One region of the Metabacillus hrfriensis genome, then DNA from elsewhere that is predicted to be linked to it. Evidence: riboswitches for the same ligand, from Rfam matches in the RefSeq annotation. Region 1 holds a riboswitch; each other region holds the start of a gene.
The links. A riboswitch is a leader RNA that binds a small molecule or an ion and turns the genes downstream of it on or off. The one in region 1 is predicted to bind cobalamin.
Positions count from the first base shown of each region.

Region 1 (3,211 bases):
AACTTGTTCAAGGCGTTTTATGTGAACGCCCATTTTTAATATCGCTGCCTATACCAATTTTAAAGAGCAACGCTGTTTTTATTCCTTATAACAAGATGGGTGAGATTACTGGATCACTCTCAAATACAAAAGCGGTAGAGGCATGCAAAAAGGTGTTTCAATGGTTTGATTTAAAAGGCGGAGGGCATTTGGAGGTTAACTCGAATATTCCGAGGGGTAAAGGATTGGCCAGTAGTTCAGCTGATGTTGTTGCGGCAATGAAGGCTGTTGCGGATAGTTATTCCATACCCTTGTCAGAAGAGATCATCTCACGGATTTCCAGTGAGATTGAGCCTACTGATGGTGTTATGTATAAAGAGGTGGTTGCATACGACTACATTCATGGACAATTAATAGAGACGCTAGGTCCTTTACCATCCTTCGTTTTGATCGGAATGGATTTAGGAGGAACAATTAATACGCTTGAATTTAACAGACAGCCCAAACGATATAGCAAGGAGGATCAAGCCGTTTTCTCAAAGGCATATGATTTGGTTAAATTAGGAATAGAATTTCAGGATTTGTCTTTTGTTTGTCAAGCAGCGACACTAAGCGCCAGTATAAACCAAAAAATATTGCCAAAACGTTATTTTAATGAATTTAAAAGCTTTGCTTTAAAGTACGATGGAGGACTTATCATCGCTCACAGCGGCACTGTTCTAGGGGTTTTATTGAATCCGTCTTTTGAGAATATTGGCGAAATTGCAGAAACAATTTCTAAACGTATTATCCAGTTGAGCAATCAGCCTAACATGAAACCTTTCTATTATTTTCATAGATCAAACTGAGTAGACTGACTTAATAATTGACAATGAAGTTTTGCTGGATTCCGGAAAATGTAAGTTAGTGAAAACTTTTTAGAAAATAGAGGAGAGAAATTTTATGTTTTCTAAAGAAGAAAAAGAATCTGTTTATAAAGTAATTTACAAGAGAAGAGATATTCGAAGCTTTCTGTCTGTCCCTATTTCTAAAGATATTATACATAGAATATTAAACGCTGCTCACCATGCACCTTCAGTTGGATTTATGCAGCCTTGGAATTTCATAATCATTTCATCTGAAAAAATAAAAGAAAAATTAGCTTGGGCAGCAGACAAGGAAAGACGAGCATTAGCTATTCATTATGATGGAGAAAGAGAAACAAGATTTCTTGGTTTAAAAGTAGAAGGTATAAAAGAAGCTCCAATCACAATATGTGTAACTTGCGACCCAGCAAGAGGAGGTTCACATGTATTAGGGAGAAATTCAATTCCTGAAACAGATATTCTTTCAACAGCCTGTGCCATTCAAAATATGTGGCTGGCAGCTTGTGCTGAAGGGCTTGCCTTAGGGTGGGTAAGTTTTTATAAAAAGAATGATATTCGTGACATTTTAGATATCCCTCTTCATATAGATCCTATCGCTCTTCTATCTATTGGTTATACGGATGAATATCCGGAGAAACCTATTTTAGAATTAGCTAATTGGGAAAAAAGGCATCCTTTAGAACAGCTTATCTATGAAAATAAATGGGGGGAAAACAAACATCAGGGTGATTGAAACAATAATTATTTAGAAGTGAAGGTGTCCTAAGGTGGACTTAATAGGGAAATGTGGTGTGAATCCAGAACTTCCCCGCACACTGTTAAATGGTTTTATTTTATAGGAAGTGCTTAAAGCAGGGTGATGCATAAGTCAGGAGATCTGCCTTTATTATTACTGCGGGAATGGAGAGAGTGCTTTTAAGTGTATCCTTTTTCTCTTTTTAGTTTAAGTTCGCTCATGGTTTAGGTGGGCGTTTTTTATTTGTCTTAATTTCTGCATTTCGAATCAGAGGAGCGTTTTTTGAAGAATGGAGTTGATTTCTATTAATAGTCATAAGCAGGAAGCCATTGGGGGTTACAAACATATAAGCATTGTTATGCTCTTAGTCATTGCTCTTATCACAGTAGTAACGATTGCAGTGATGGTTGGTCCTGTTTCAATTCATCCGGCAACATTTTGGAAAATCATAGCTTATAAAATTCCAATTTTACAAGAATGGATTCCTGTCACATGGTCTAAAGCAGAAGAGAATATCATTTGGAACATTCGTTTTCCAAGAGTGATATTAGGAGTAATTGTAGGCGCCGGGTTAACTATCGCTGGTACAACAATACAAGCTTTGGTTCGGAATTCGTTAGCGGATCCCTATATACTAGGAGTTTCATCGGGTGCATCTGTTGGGGCTACACTAGTCATTATCTTTGGTGCGTTTTCAATGTTTGGACAATATGCATTATCACTTGCTGCATTTTTAGGCTCGCTTCTTTCAGTTGTTCTGGTTTTTCTACTGTCGCAAGTCGGGGGAAGAATTTCAACTGAACGTCTCCTATTAGCTGGAATTTCAGTTTCTATGATTCTATCTGCATTTACAAGCTTCATCGTCATTTCTGCACCTCGTCAAGAAGGGATAAGGGATGCGTTGTTTTGGATGATGGGAAGCTTGGCAGGAGCAAACTGGAAGCACATACCTATACCTTTTGTAATAACAGTTATTGTTTTTATTTTCATTTGGAGCCAGTATCGCTATATGAATTTGCTCTTAATGGGGGAAGAGGCAGCTGTTACTTTAGGGTTGAACGTAGAAGTATTTCGAAAAATATTAATTTTAGTTACTGCACTACTAACAGGGGTTTTAGTTGCTGTCAGTGGAGCCATTGGTTTTATCGGATTAATGATTCCTCATATTGTTCGTCTCATCCTTGGATCTGACCATAAAATGCATATCCCCATCAGTGCTTTAATGGGGTCTGTATTTCTTGTGATGGCTGATTTATTTGCAAGACTTATCATTGCTCCCGAGGAAATGCCAATTGGGATCGTAACAGCTCTTTGCGGTGCTCCATTTTTTATTTGGCTTTTACGCAAGAGTTCATATTCATTTGGAGGAGGGGGCTAAGCATGGATGTTTCAATAAAAGATATTTCAGCTTCTATTGGAAAACGAAAAGTACTTAAAGAAGTTAATCTGAATATTCATTCTGGTGAAGTAGCAGGTATTATTGGTCCAAACGGAAGCGGTAAATCCACTTTATTAAAAAATATGTCTCGTGTGATAAGACCAGATGCTGGTGTTATCACTCTTTCAGGTGAATATATAGATAAAATGTCTTCCCGTAAGTTATCACAGCACCTCGCTATTGTCAGTCAGG
Region 1 covers NZ_CP126116.1:2,764,083-2,767,293, reverse strand. The annotation lists gene QLQ22_RS13770 (GHMP family kinase ATP-binding protein) at 1-827, shown strand, start outside; gene bluB (5,6-dimethylbenzimidazole synthase) at 922-1,578, shown strand; cobalamin riboswitch at 1,584-1,744, shown strand; gene QLQ22_RS13760 (FecCD family ABC transporter permease) at 1,871-2,959, shown strand; gene QLQ22_RS13755 (heme ABC transporter ATP-binding protein) at 2,962-3,211, shown strand, end outside.

Region 2 (3,211 bases), 240 kb from region 1:
GTTTTTGGTTCCAGGCAAAATGATGAGATCAGGATTTCCAAAATGCACAGCTTTTTTAACAAAACGGATATTCACATCAGGCTCCAGTCTTAACGGATCGATATCTGTAAAGTTGGATAATCTCGGATATGAAAGAACAGCTACGTCAAGTTCTGCATCGTGATTGGTACCATTTGAATACTGGCTTAAAACAAGGGAATCTTCCCCATCTATTTCAAGGTCAGGCAAAAATGGAACAACTCCAAGTACCGGCAGCCCCGTATATTCTTCAAACCAGTCCAATCCCGGCTGAAGCAGTGAAAGGTCCCCTCTGAATTTATTGATGATGACACCTATAATCCGCTTCCGGTCACACTCGCTAATGAGCTGAAGGGTCCCGACCAGACTGGCGAAAACGCCTCCTTTGTCAATATCTCCGATTAAAATCACTGGAGCTTCTGCAATTGCTGCTACTCTCATATTGACAAGCTCTCGGTCATTTAAATTAACCTCTGCAGGAGAACCTGCTCCTTCTATCACAATGACCTCGTATTTGTCCGACAGTTTCATCAGCGATTCTTTAATCGCCTCAAGACCTAACTGGAAAAAGTCCTCTCTGTACTCGGATGCCTTCATATTTGCATAGGGCTTCCCGTGAAAAACGACCTGAGACTCCATATCTTTTGAAGGTTTAATTAGGATCGGATTCATATCAGTTGTGGCTTCAATTCCGGCAGCTTCGGCCTGAATTCCCTGAGCTCTGCCTATTTCCTTGCCATCACTGGTAATGTAAGAATTCAGAGCCATATTTTGTGATTTAAAAGGCGCTGTTCGATAGCCGTCCTCTCGAAATATCCGGCATAGTGCCGTAACGAGCATGCTTTTTCCAGCGTCTGAATGTGTACCCTGAATCATCAGTTTTAATGATTTTGGCTCATTAGTATTCAATTCCATAGATGGCATCTACACCTTCTTCGTAGTAGTGCTTTTCCACATTGATAACAGACACAAGGTCAGCGATTTCCTTTATTTCATCCTTTGCATCTCTTCCTGTCAAAACAATATGAACATGATTTGGGCGGTTTTGAATCGTATGTATGACATCCTCAATAGGCAGCACGTCATCGATCGGAAACGTATGAATAGCAAGCGCATTATTGATTTCATCAAGAATGACGACATCATACTCTCCGCTCAAAATCTTTTCCTTGGCGATTTGCCAGGCTGATTTTAAAGCTTTCCGGTGCACATCTGGTGTTTTAGTCCAAGTGAATCCTGCTCCAAGCTGATGGATTTCAGCACCGTTGAGTTTTTCAAGCACGTTTTTTTCACCGTAGGTTCTCTCTGGTGATTTTATAAACTGCAGGATGGATACTTTCATACCTCTTCCAATCGCACGGACAGCAAGACCTATGGATGCTGTTGTTTTTCCTTTGCCATTACCCGTATAAACAAGCAATCTTCCTTTTTGATCTTTCCCTGTCATTCACTCATCTCCTCTTTTCGTCTTTAAACATAAAAAAGACCTTGAACTGAATGGAAGTCAGTCAAGGCCTTTAATAAGCAAAGTCATACACACTAAGGGTACCTGACTTATTCTTCCCACCGAAAAACAAGCAATCAATCATTAAAAGCAGGTCTCCTGGCTTTGCGCTTCATTTTCTATTGAACCTTCCCAACTTGAAAAGTCAGTGGCGTTTCAACTGAATCTGCGCTTACAGTAGCGGGGGCTGCACCGGATTCTGACCGGTTTCCCTATTATCCTGATCTCATCAGGCACTTTTAAAGAAATCATATTTTTTGTTCATTGTAATCTATAAATCTGGAAATGTCATCAACTTCTTTTTTGTATCTGAAAATGAACTCATTAAGTCAGGCTATTTCTCGATTAGGCTTAAATCCTCCAGCTCCAGGCGAGTTGTTGTTTCCATTTGAATTCTCTCGCCAAATTGCAGTTTGATCAGTTTTTTAAATAGCGGCCCATCATACACAAAGGTATGATACTCTCCTGCCTCACCCATTGGGCATATCGGTGTGGACTTCATTCTTTCTATTAGCTGCTGATCAATTTCATGGCCGAGCCATGTGTCATCAAGCACATTATCCTGAGTTCTGATGATGACTGCTTTGTATCCGCTATCTGCAAAATCTTGAAGGGCTTGCGCAGCTTCATCCTTCTTCATCCATAACGGATACAGTGCTTCTAAGCCAGCTGAGTCTGCCGTATTTTCTCCCCAGCTGCGGTGTTCATCAAGATATAAATCTCCGAAAGCTGCGCTAGTAAGTTGATATTTATTCTTCAAATCTTTAAGTGAGTCTATAAAACTTTGAGTATATCCCTTAAATGTGCATCTAATAAAATGCACAGGAATACCTAAGGCTTCGCTTTGTTTTAGTATTGCTTCCATTTTCTCGCCATGTCCGAACGTCCTCTCTAGCTCAATAGGTACAGTGGTTATAAGACATGCAATTTCATGACCTTGGCCAATGAGCTTATGCAGTGCCATACAGCCATCTTTGCCGCCGCTCCATGATAGAGCAATTTTTTTCTTCATTTCGATACACCGCTTTCAATCTTTTTTATGTATTCTTTGTCTGTCTTTTTCCATTTTGATTATGATTCATAAGGAATCTTAAGTCAAAAGAAATTGCCGCCTCATTTGACAAGGATGTATTAAAATACATCAAGTTGCTTCTTAAGGTCGCTATTTTTCTATCAAAAAACACCAAAATGAATAATTATCCACTTTGGCGCTCTTTATATAGCTTTACCATTACTATTTTCATTATTTAATCTAAAGCCATTTTCATAGCCGTTCTGTATAATAGCTCCGTTCCAATTGAGATATCCTCCATCGTTGAATACTCTTTAGGATTATGGCTGATACCGTCTTTACAGCGGACAAAGATCATCCCATACTCACATTCGTACGACATCGCTAATGAATCATGAAAAGGTCCGCTCATCAATTCAATCGGATTCAGTCCGATATGTGAACTCTCATTTTTCATTATCTTCATGATTCTTTCAGAGCAATACCGCGGTTCACTATTTGTATCTTCTGAAATGGTATAAGTTAATCCATGCAGTTCAGAAATTGTGTGGATTTTTTTTCTTAGCAGATTTTCAATAAAATCGCGTCTTTCAATCTCAATATCTCTTAAATCGATTGTAAAGCTGACTTTTTCCGGAATGATATTTCGCGAGTCTGGGAAGATTTTCATGCTTCCA
Region 2 covers NZ_CP126116.1:2,528,432-2,531,642, forward strand. The annotation lists gene QLQ22_RS12625 (cobyric acid synthase) at 1-933, opposite strand, end outside; gene cobO (cob(I)yrinic acid a,c-diamide adenosyltransferase) at 917-1,465, opposite strand; cobalamin riboswitch at 1,595-1,778, opposite strand; gene QLQ22_RS12635 (Dph6-related ATP pyrophosphatase) at 1,857-2,534, opposite strand; gene QLQ22_RS12640 (M20 family metallo-hydrolase) at 2,770-3,211, opposite strand, start outside.
Region 2: linked by a shared signal. The riboswitch ahead of cobO (cob(I)yrinic acid a,c-diamide adenosyltransferase) and the one ahead of QLQ22_RS13760 (FecCD family ABC transporter permease) in region 1 are both predicted to bind cobalamin.

Region 3 (3,211 bases), 650 kb from region 1:
CGACTCTTGCAGCAGCAAAGAAGTAATCTGACAATCTATTCATATATGTTAATACGTGTTCATTAATCTCCGTCTGCTTCTGCAGGGAAACGATGCAGCGTTCAGCTCTTCTGGCTACTGTTCTTGCAATATGTATCGCGGATGCTGCTTGTGTGCCTCCGGGAAGGATAAATCGCTGCAGCGGAGGAGCTTCAGCAGAATAATGATCGATTCTTTCTTCTAAAAATGCAATCATTTCAGCTGTTGTTTTATAGGGATGCTTCTGTTTGCCATGTATAACCGCAAGATCACTGCCGCAATCAAACAGTTCATGCTGGATCTTTTCAAATTCATGATACAAGTCAATCAGTTTTTCTTCATGAAGCCACGTCATGGCAAGTCCGACAAATGAATTTACTTCATCAATTGTGCCGTATGCCTCGACTCTTAAGTCATCTTTGTCGACACGGCCGCCAATTATACTTGTTTTCCCTTTGTCGCCAGTTCTCGTATACAGATTCAATTTTAAGCAGCTCCTTTAGGGTTTAAAATAAAAAGAGCGAATCTAATCGCTCTTTTATTTTACCATTTTTCTTATTGCATTGTTATGCCATAATCCTTCTTATTCAAGTAATACTCAAACGTTTTTCGCATAACAGGATAAAGCAGAAGAAAGAAAATTCCATTTCCGATTGCATGTGCTGTATCAAAAGGCAAGCCTGCAAGGTAATAAGCTAAGCCATGGTCAGTTAATACAAACATATTCAGTGATACAACAAACCCGAAAAGATAACCCGACAATACAGAAATGGGTGTAAAGATGATCAGACGATTTGATTTCACAAATTTGCCTAAAAAACCTGATAATAACGCGAGTGTACCCCATGCGAGCATTTGCCAGATTGTCCATGTTCCCATTCCGAGCAGCAAATTGCTCAAGAAGCAGCCTAATACGGCTACAATCATGCCATTTACAGGACCAATTAGGATTGAAGTAATCAGAATAATCGCTGTCATTGGCTGGACGTTCGGAACAAATTGAAAGGCCATTCGCCCTACAACTGATAAAGCAATCAGCAGGGAAAGCAGACTGATTCTTCTAGTTGTCATAACGTGATCCAGGATTACTCATATTTTCTTAAATCGAACTCTACTTTATCTCCATCTTTCAGCTCGATTTCATTAGCACCAGTCATCGCATCTTCTCCATTTACGATTAAGTGCCAGTAGGTTTTATCCTTATCGCTTGCCATCATTCCATCAATTCCGCTGATGAACCCTCCAGCTTCTTCCACTTCAAAATTCGCTTTCATTGCATCCATCAGAGTCTGCCCTTCTTCAAAAGATACTTCTTTTGAATCAACTTTCTCTGCCATTTCGTTTTTAGTCAGTGTAACAACAGCTTTTGTCTCTTCTGCTTTTTCTCCATTTTCAGCGGCCTGCTCTGATCCCTGAGCTTCCTTCTTCGGCTCCTCTGCTGTATTTCCGCAAGCTGCAAGCAGCGCTAAAAATAAAACAGACAGTAAGCTTAAAAATTTATTCACAACTAATCTCTCCTTCATCTGTATGTAACTATTTTGTGAAACATGAAACCACAAAACAAAAAGCCCATCTGCAGATGGGCTTAATAAACGGCATAATAAGAAACAGATTGTATGCAATGAAACATAAATCCTGCCGTTTCTATGCTCAACCCCCGAAGAATACAAACAATGTAAGAGATTCCGGCAGGTCTACTGACTTTTGCTTCATTCTCCACTTGAACCTTCCCATATAATAAACAGCAAGAGAGCCATCTGATTATATAGTGGTTTAACCAAAGTTTCGTCGGCAAATACAGTTGCGGGGACAGTTCAGGCATTGCACCCGATTCCCTATTAAGCGTAAAGCACCTATATCTCAAAATATACGATTTTTAATTCAGTCTTATTTTACATAAAATGACTCAGGTCTTCAACAGTAATTTTATAAGGCGTTCCTTATGAAACAAGAATTTTCGTCACGTTCTATCAGAAAGATCGCTTTTTCGAGGCAAATAGAAGCTGAATGCTGTACCTTCATTTACCTTGCTGTGTACATTGATCGTGCCGGAATGGGCATCTACGATGTTTTTTGCAATCGCGAGGCCAAGTCCCGTGCCCGAACGGCCTCTCGTTCTTGCTTTATCTGCTTTATAAAACCGTTCAAAGACAAAAGGCAGATCTTCTTCTACAATACCTGTACCTGTGTCTTTTACATCTATTTTCATGCCGCCTGCAACGGTTTGAACATGAATTTCAACAGATCCCCCTTCAAGCGTATGCCTGATCGCATTATCAATAAGATTCGTCAAAACCTGCTCAATTTTATCGGGATCTAAAACAAACTCAGGGTCATCTATCGAAAATGAAGAGGTTAACGTAATTTTTTTGTCCCTTGCAAGTCCCTGGAATTTTCGGTTGATTTTTTCAATAAACTCATGAATAGAGATTCGTTCTAAATTCAGAGAAATGTGACCGGCTTCCATTCTTGCCAGGTCCAGTAAATCGTTAACAAGTCTTCCCATGCGCAGCGATTCATCGTAGATTACCTGTGCAATCTCCTTTTTCTCTTCTTCAGAGCTTGCAATGTCATCGACGATCGCTTCACTGTATCCCTGCAGCATGGCAATCGGCGTTCTCAGCTCATGACTTACATTGGCAATAAAATCCTTCCGCAGCTTATCCAGCCTTCTCTCTTCTGTCATATCTCTGAGAACAGCAACTGCACCCCGAACATATGACTGGTTATAGAGAGGGCTCATAACCATCACCCAGCTTCTGCCCTGCAGATTGACCTCGACTATGTGTTCTCTCTCTGTGCTGACAACTCTTTGAAATAATTCTTTTGCTACTGGAGGGATTTCCTCTCCCTCATTAATTTGCATTTTTTGTTCGTAGTACCAGGACTGAAGAAACCGTTCAGCAGGGGGATTGGTGACGAGAATCGTCCCGTCAATATTCAGCGTAATGACTCCATCTGCCATACTGCTTAAAATACTGGTTAAATGTTCTTTTTCCTGGTTGAGTGCATTGATATTGAATTTCAGCTGCCTGCCCATTTGATTAAACGCGACGGCAAGCTCGCCAATTTCGTCATGACTTAAAATCGGCACCTTCGTATCAAATTTTCCTCGTGTAAGCTCCTGCGTTACTTCCCGCATTTTTCTGAGCGGATAAGTGATTCTTGTTGATAGAAAGAATGCGAATATCGT
Region 3 covers NZ_CP126116.1:3,418,361-3,421,571, forward strand. The annotation lists gene QLQ22_RS16875 (cob(I)yrinic acid a,c-diamide adenosyltransferase) at 1-502, opposite strand, end outside; gene QLQ22_RS16880 (ECF transporter S component) at 574-1,089, opposite strand; gene QLQ22_RS16885 (DUF4430 domain-containing protein) at 1,104-1,523, opposite strand; cobalamin riboswitch at 1,689-1,890, opposite strand; gene QLQ22_RS16890 (ATP-binding protein) at 1,979-3,211, opposite strand, start outside.
Region 3: linked by a shared signal. The riboswitch ahead of QLQ22_RS16885 (DUF4430 domain-containing protein) and the one ahead of QLQ22_RS13760 (FecCD family ABC transporter permease) in region 1 are both predicted to bind cobalamin.

Region 4 (3,211 bases), 1.9 Mb from region 1:
TGATTCAAACACTTTTGAACGGTTTGATACGTCGGGTAAAAACAAAGGGCCAGCTTATCCTTGCAACGGTTTCTTCTTCAATAGGAGTCAATTTAGTTACAGGTGAGCAATACTTATCCATTTTTATTCCCGGTCAATCCTACAAGGGAGTTTATGAAAAACTGAATATCAATAAAAAATATCTATCAAGATCCCTTGATGATGGCGGTACACTCTTCAATCCATTAGTTCCATGGGGGGTCAGCGGAGCCTTTTTCGCACAGACTCTTGGTGTTGACGCCATCGTATACATCCCATTTGCATTATTTTTATGTCTTTCTCCTTTGTTCAGCATTTTGTACGGGTTTCTTCCTGAACGTAAAAATAACGGGAATCCAAACTTAGAATCAATTGCATCATAATAAAAAAAGGAAAGAGCTATAGCTCTTTCCTTTTTTATTATGATCCTGAAAATCTTAATCTATCATTTCCTCAAACAATCGCTGAAGTTCTCTCGTAACCGGACCCGGTACTCCCCCATTGACTTTCATTGAGTCAATCTCAATAACTGGAATGACTTCACTGGTTGTTGAAGTAATAAAAGCTTCATCAAGGTTTACAAGATCATCTGCTTTGATCATTTCTTCGATTAGCGTTAAACCGTTTTTTTCACACAGTTCAACGACCTTCATCCGTGTGATGCCATTTAAAATCAAGTTATTGGCAGGATGAGTATAAATCACACCGTTCCTTACTCCGTAAAAATTGGATGAAGAGCCTTCCGTTATATGCTCGCCCCTGTGCAGCAGAGCCTCATATGCACCATTTTCAAAAGCTTCCTGCTTTGCAAGGACATTCCCCAGCAAATTCAAACTTTTAATGTCACATCTGAGCCAGCGGACATCCTCCATCAAATGCAGTTTAATTCCTTTTTCCTGTTCTGCTGCAGGTTTTGAACAGGGAATTGGATAGGCCACAATTTGAGGCTTAACGTCTTGCCCGGGGAAAAGGTGCTTCCTCCCTGTTACGCCCCGTGTGATTTGCATATAGACCGCGCCGTCCTGCACTTGATTTTTCCGAAGCAGCTCATTAAGCATCGCCGTTAATTCCTCTGCTGTATTCTGCAGTACAATCTTAATCTCTTTTGCACTTCTGACAAATCGCTCCATATGCTCTTTCATCGCAAAATATGAGCCATTATATACTCTAATAACCTCGTACACACCATCCCCGAATTGATATCCTCTATCCTCAAAGTCAATGGATACTTCGTTTTTCTGTTTAAATTTACCGTTTAAAAGTATGTACATATGAAGGCTCCTTTATTTAGATTGAAAGCTGTTTTCAAAAATAAATCGGATCGAATAAATGTGATTGAATGAAAAACTTCCTCTCCCTATGTTATGATGAAACACGCTGGTCTGTAAAATGGTTTTACATTTTTATTTGAATTTCAGAAGATTTAAGTTGAAATTTCTTTTCCTGTCCATTATGATGAAATTAGCCAAGAACACAACATATTGATATTTAATCAAAACTACAATACTACATATTGAAAAACAACAGCGAGCAAAGGTGCCAATTTATTGGCTTAAAAGGGAATCCGGTGCAAATCCGGAACTGTCCCCGCAACTGTAAGTGTGACGAACTGGGATTACCACTGTACGAGATTGAAGTATGGGAAGGACTCAGCGAAGAATGATCACAAGTCAGGAGACCTGCCATTTGATTGCTAGATAGTTTCGAATTCTTCGGGGACTGAGGAGATGGAACGATGGTTAATAACAGGACTGCTTTCACCCTGTTATTCTATCGTTTGATCCGCTCATGATCCCATGAGCGGATTTTTTTTAGGCATAAAAATTCAGGCTCCCCGTTCAGAACTAGAAGCTGATAATGGCGCTTGCGCTTTTTTATTATTTTTTAGGAGGATGTCAAATGGCAACCACAATGGCAACTATTATTTTTAATGAACTTACACTTGAGAAATCCCCATTTTCAGAAAAACGGATTAAGAATTTCATAGATGAAATCGGACACGACTTTAAAGAGCTTGACCTGGATGATTACAGCACAAGAGTCATCCAAAGCATCGATGGCCGCAGTGAATATACAACATCCCAAATCTCCAATCTCCTTATTCTCGAAGGCCTCTCCAATATTAGTGAGCTTGAGCCTCAATGGACTTACTTTTGTGCTCGCATTTATCTAAGAAAGCTTTATAAGGAAGCTGCATTCAACCGCAATCAGCATAATGGATATGATTCGTTTGTGAACTTAATCCAAACACTCACTGATAAGGGCATATACAGTCCGCATTTGCTTAACGCCTATTCACATGAAGAAATAGAAAGCCTCTCTTCCATCATTCAGCCGGAAAAAGATAAGCTGTTTACATATATTGGACTTCGCACTCTGTCTGACCGCTACTTAGCAAGAGATTTTGATAAAAAAATATTTGAACTGCCTCAGGAACGTTATTTGGTCATTGCCATGACGCTAATGGCCAATGAAAAGACAGAGCACCGTCTGCAGCTTGTCAAAGAAGCTTACTGGGCCCTCAGCAATTTGTACATGACCGTTGCTACACCGACGCTTTCAAATGCCGGCAAGCCTGTTGGCCAGCTGTCGAGCTGTTTTATAGATACAGTAGATGATAGTCTGCAAGGAATCTTTGACAGCAATACAGATATTGCAAATCTTTCAAAATCAGGCGGAGGCATCGGAGTTTATTTAGGAAAAATCCGCAGCCGCGGAAGTGACATCAAAGGCTTTAAAGGGGTCTCATCCGGTGTCATCCCATGGATGAAGCAGCTGAATAATACGGCAGTAAGTGTAGACCAGCTCGGTCAAAGGAAAGGAGCCATCGCTGTCTATTTGGATGTGTGGCATAAAGATATCTTTTCATTCCTGGATTCAAAGCTGAATAATGGCGATGAGCGTTTAAGAACTCATGACTTATTTACAGGTGTCTGCTTGCCGGATCTTTTCATGGAGCAGGCGGAAAACCGCGGCGACTGGCATTTATTTGATCCGCATGAAGTCCGTAAAGTGATGGGGTATTCCTTAGAAGATTTTTACGATGAAGGAAAAGGTTTCGGCTCCTTCCGCGATAAGTATTGGGAATGCGTCAATCATCCTGATCTATCTAAACAAACCGTACCTGCTATTGAAATTATGAAAGGCATCATGAAAGGCCAGCTTGAATCAGGCACCCCATTCATGTTTTATC
Region 4 covers NZ_CP126116.1:907,921-911,131, reverse strand. The annotation lists gene nhaC (Na+/H+ antiporter NhaC) at 1-401, shown strand, start outside; gene dat (D-amino-acid transaminase) at 456-1,289, opposite strand; cobalamin riboswitch at 1,537-1,719, shown strand; gene QLQ22_RS04605 (ribonucleoside-diphosphate reductase subunit alpha) at 1,918-3,211, shown strand, end outside.
Region 4: linked by a shared signal. The riboswitch ahead of QLQ22_RS04605 (ribonucleoside-diphosphate reductase subunit alpha) and the one ahead of QLQ22_RS13760 (FecCD family ABC transporter permease) in region 1 are both predicted to bind cobalamin.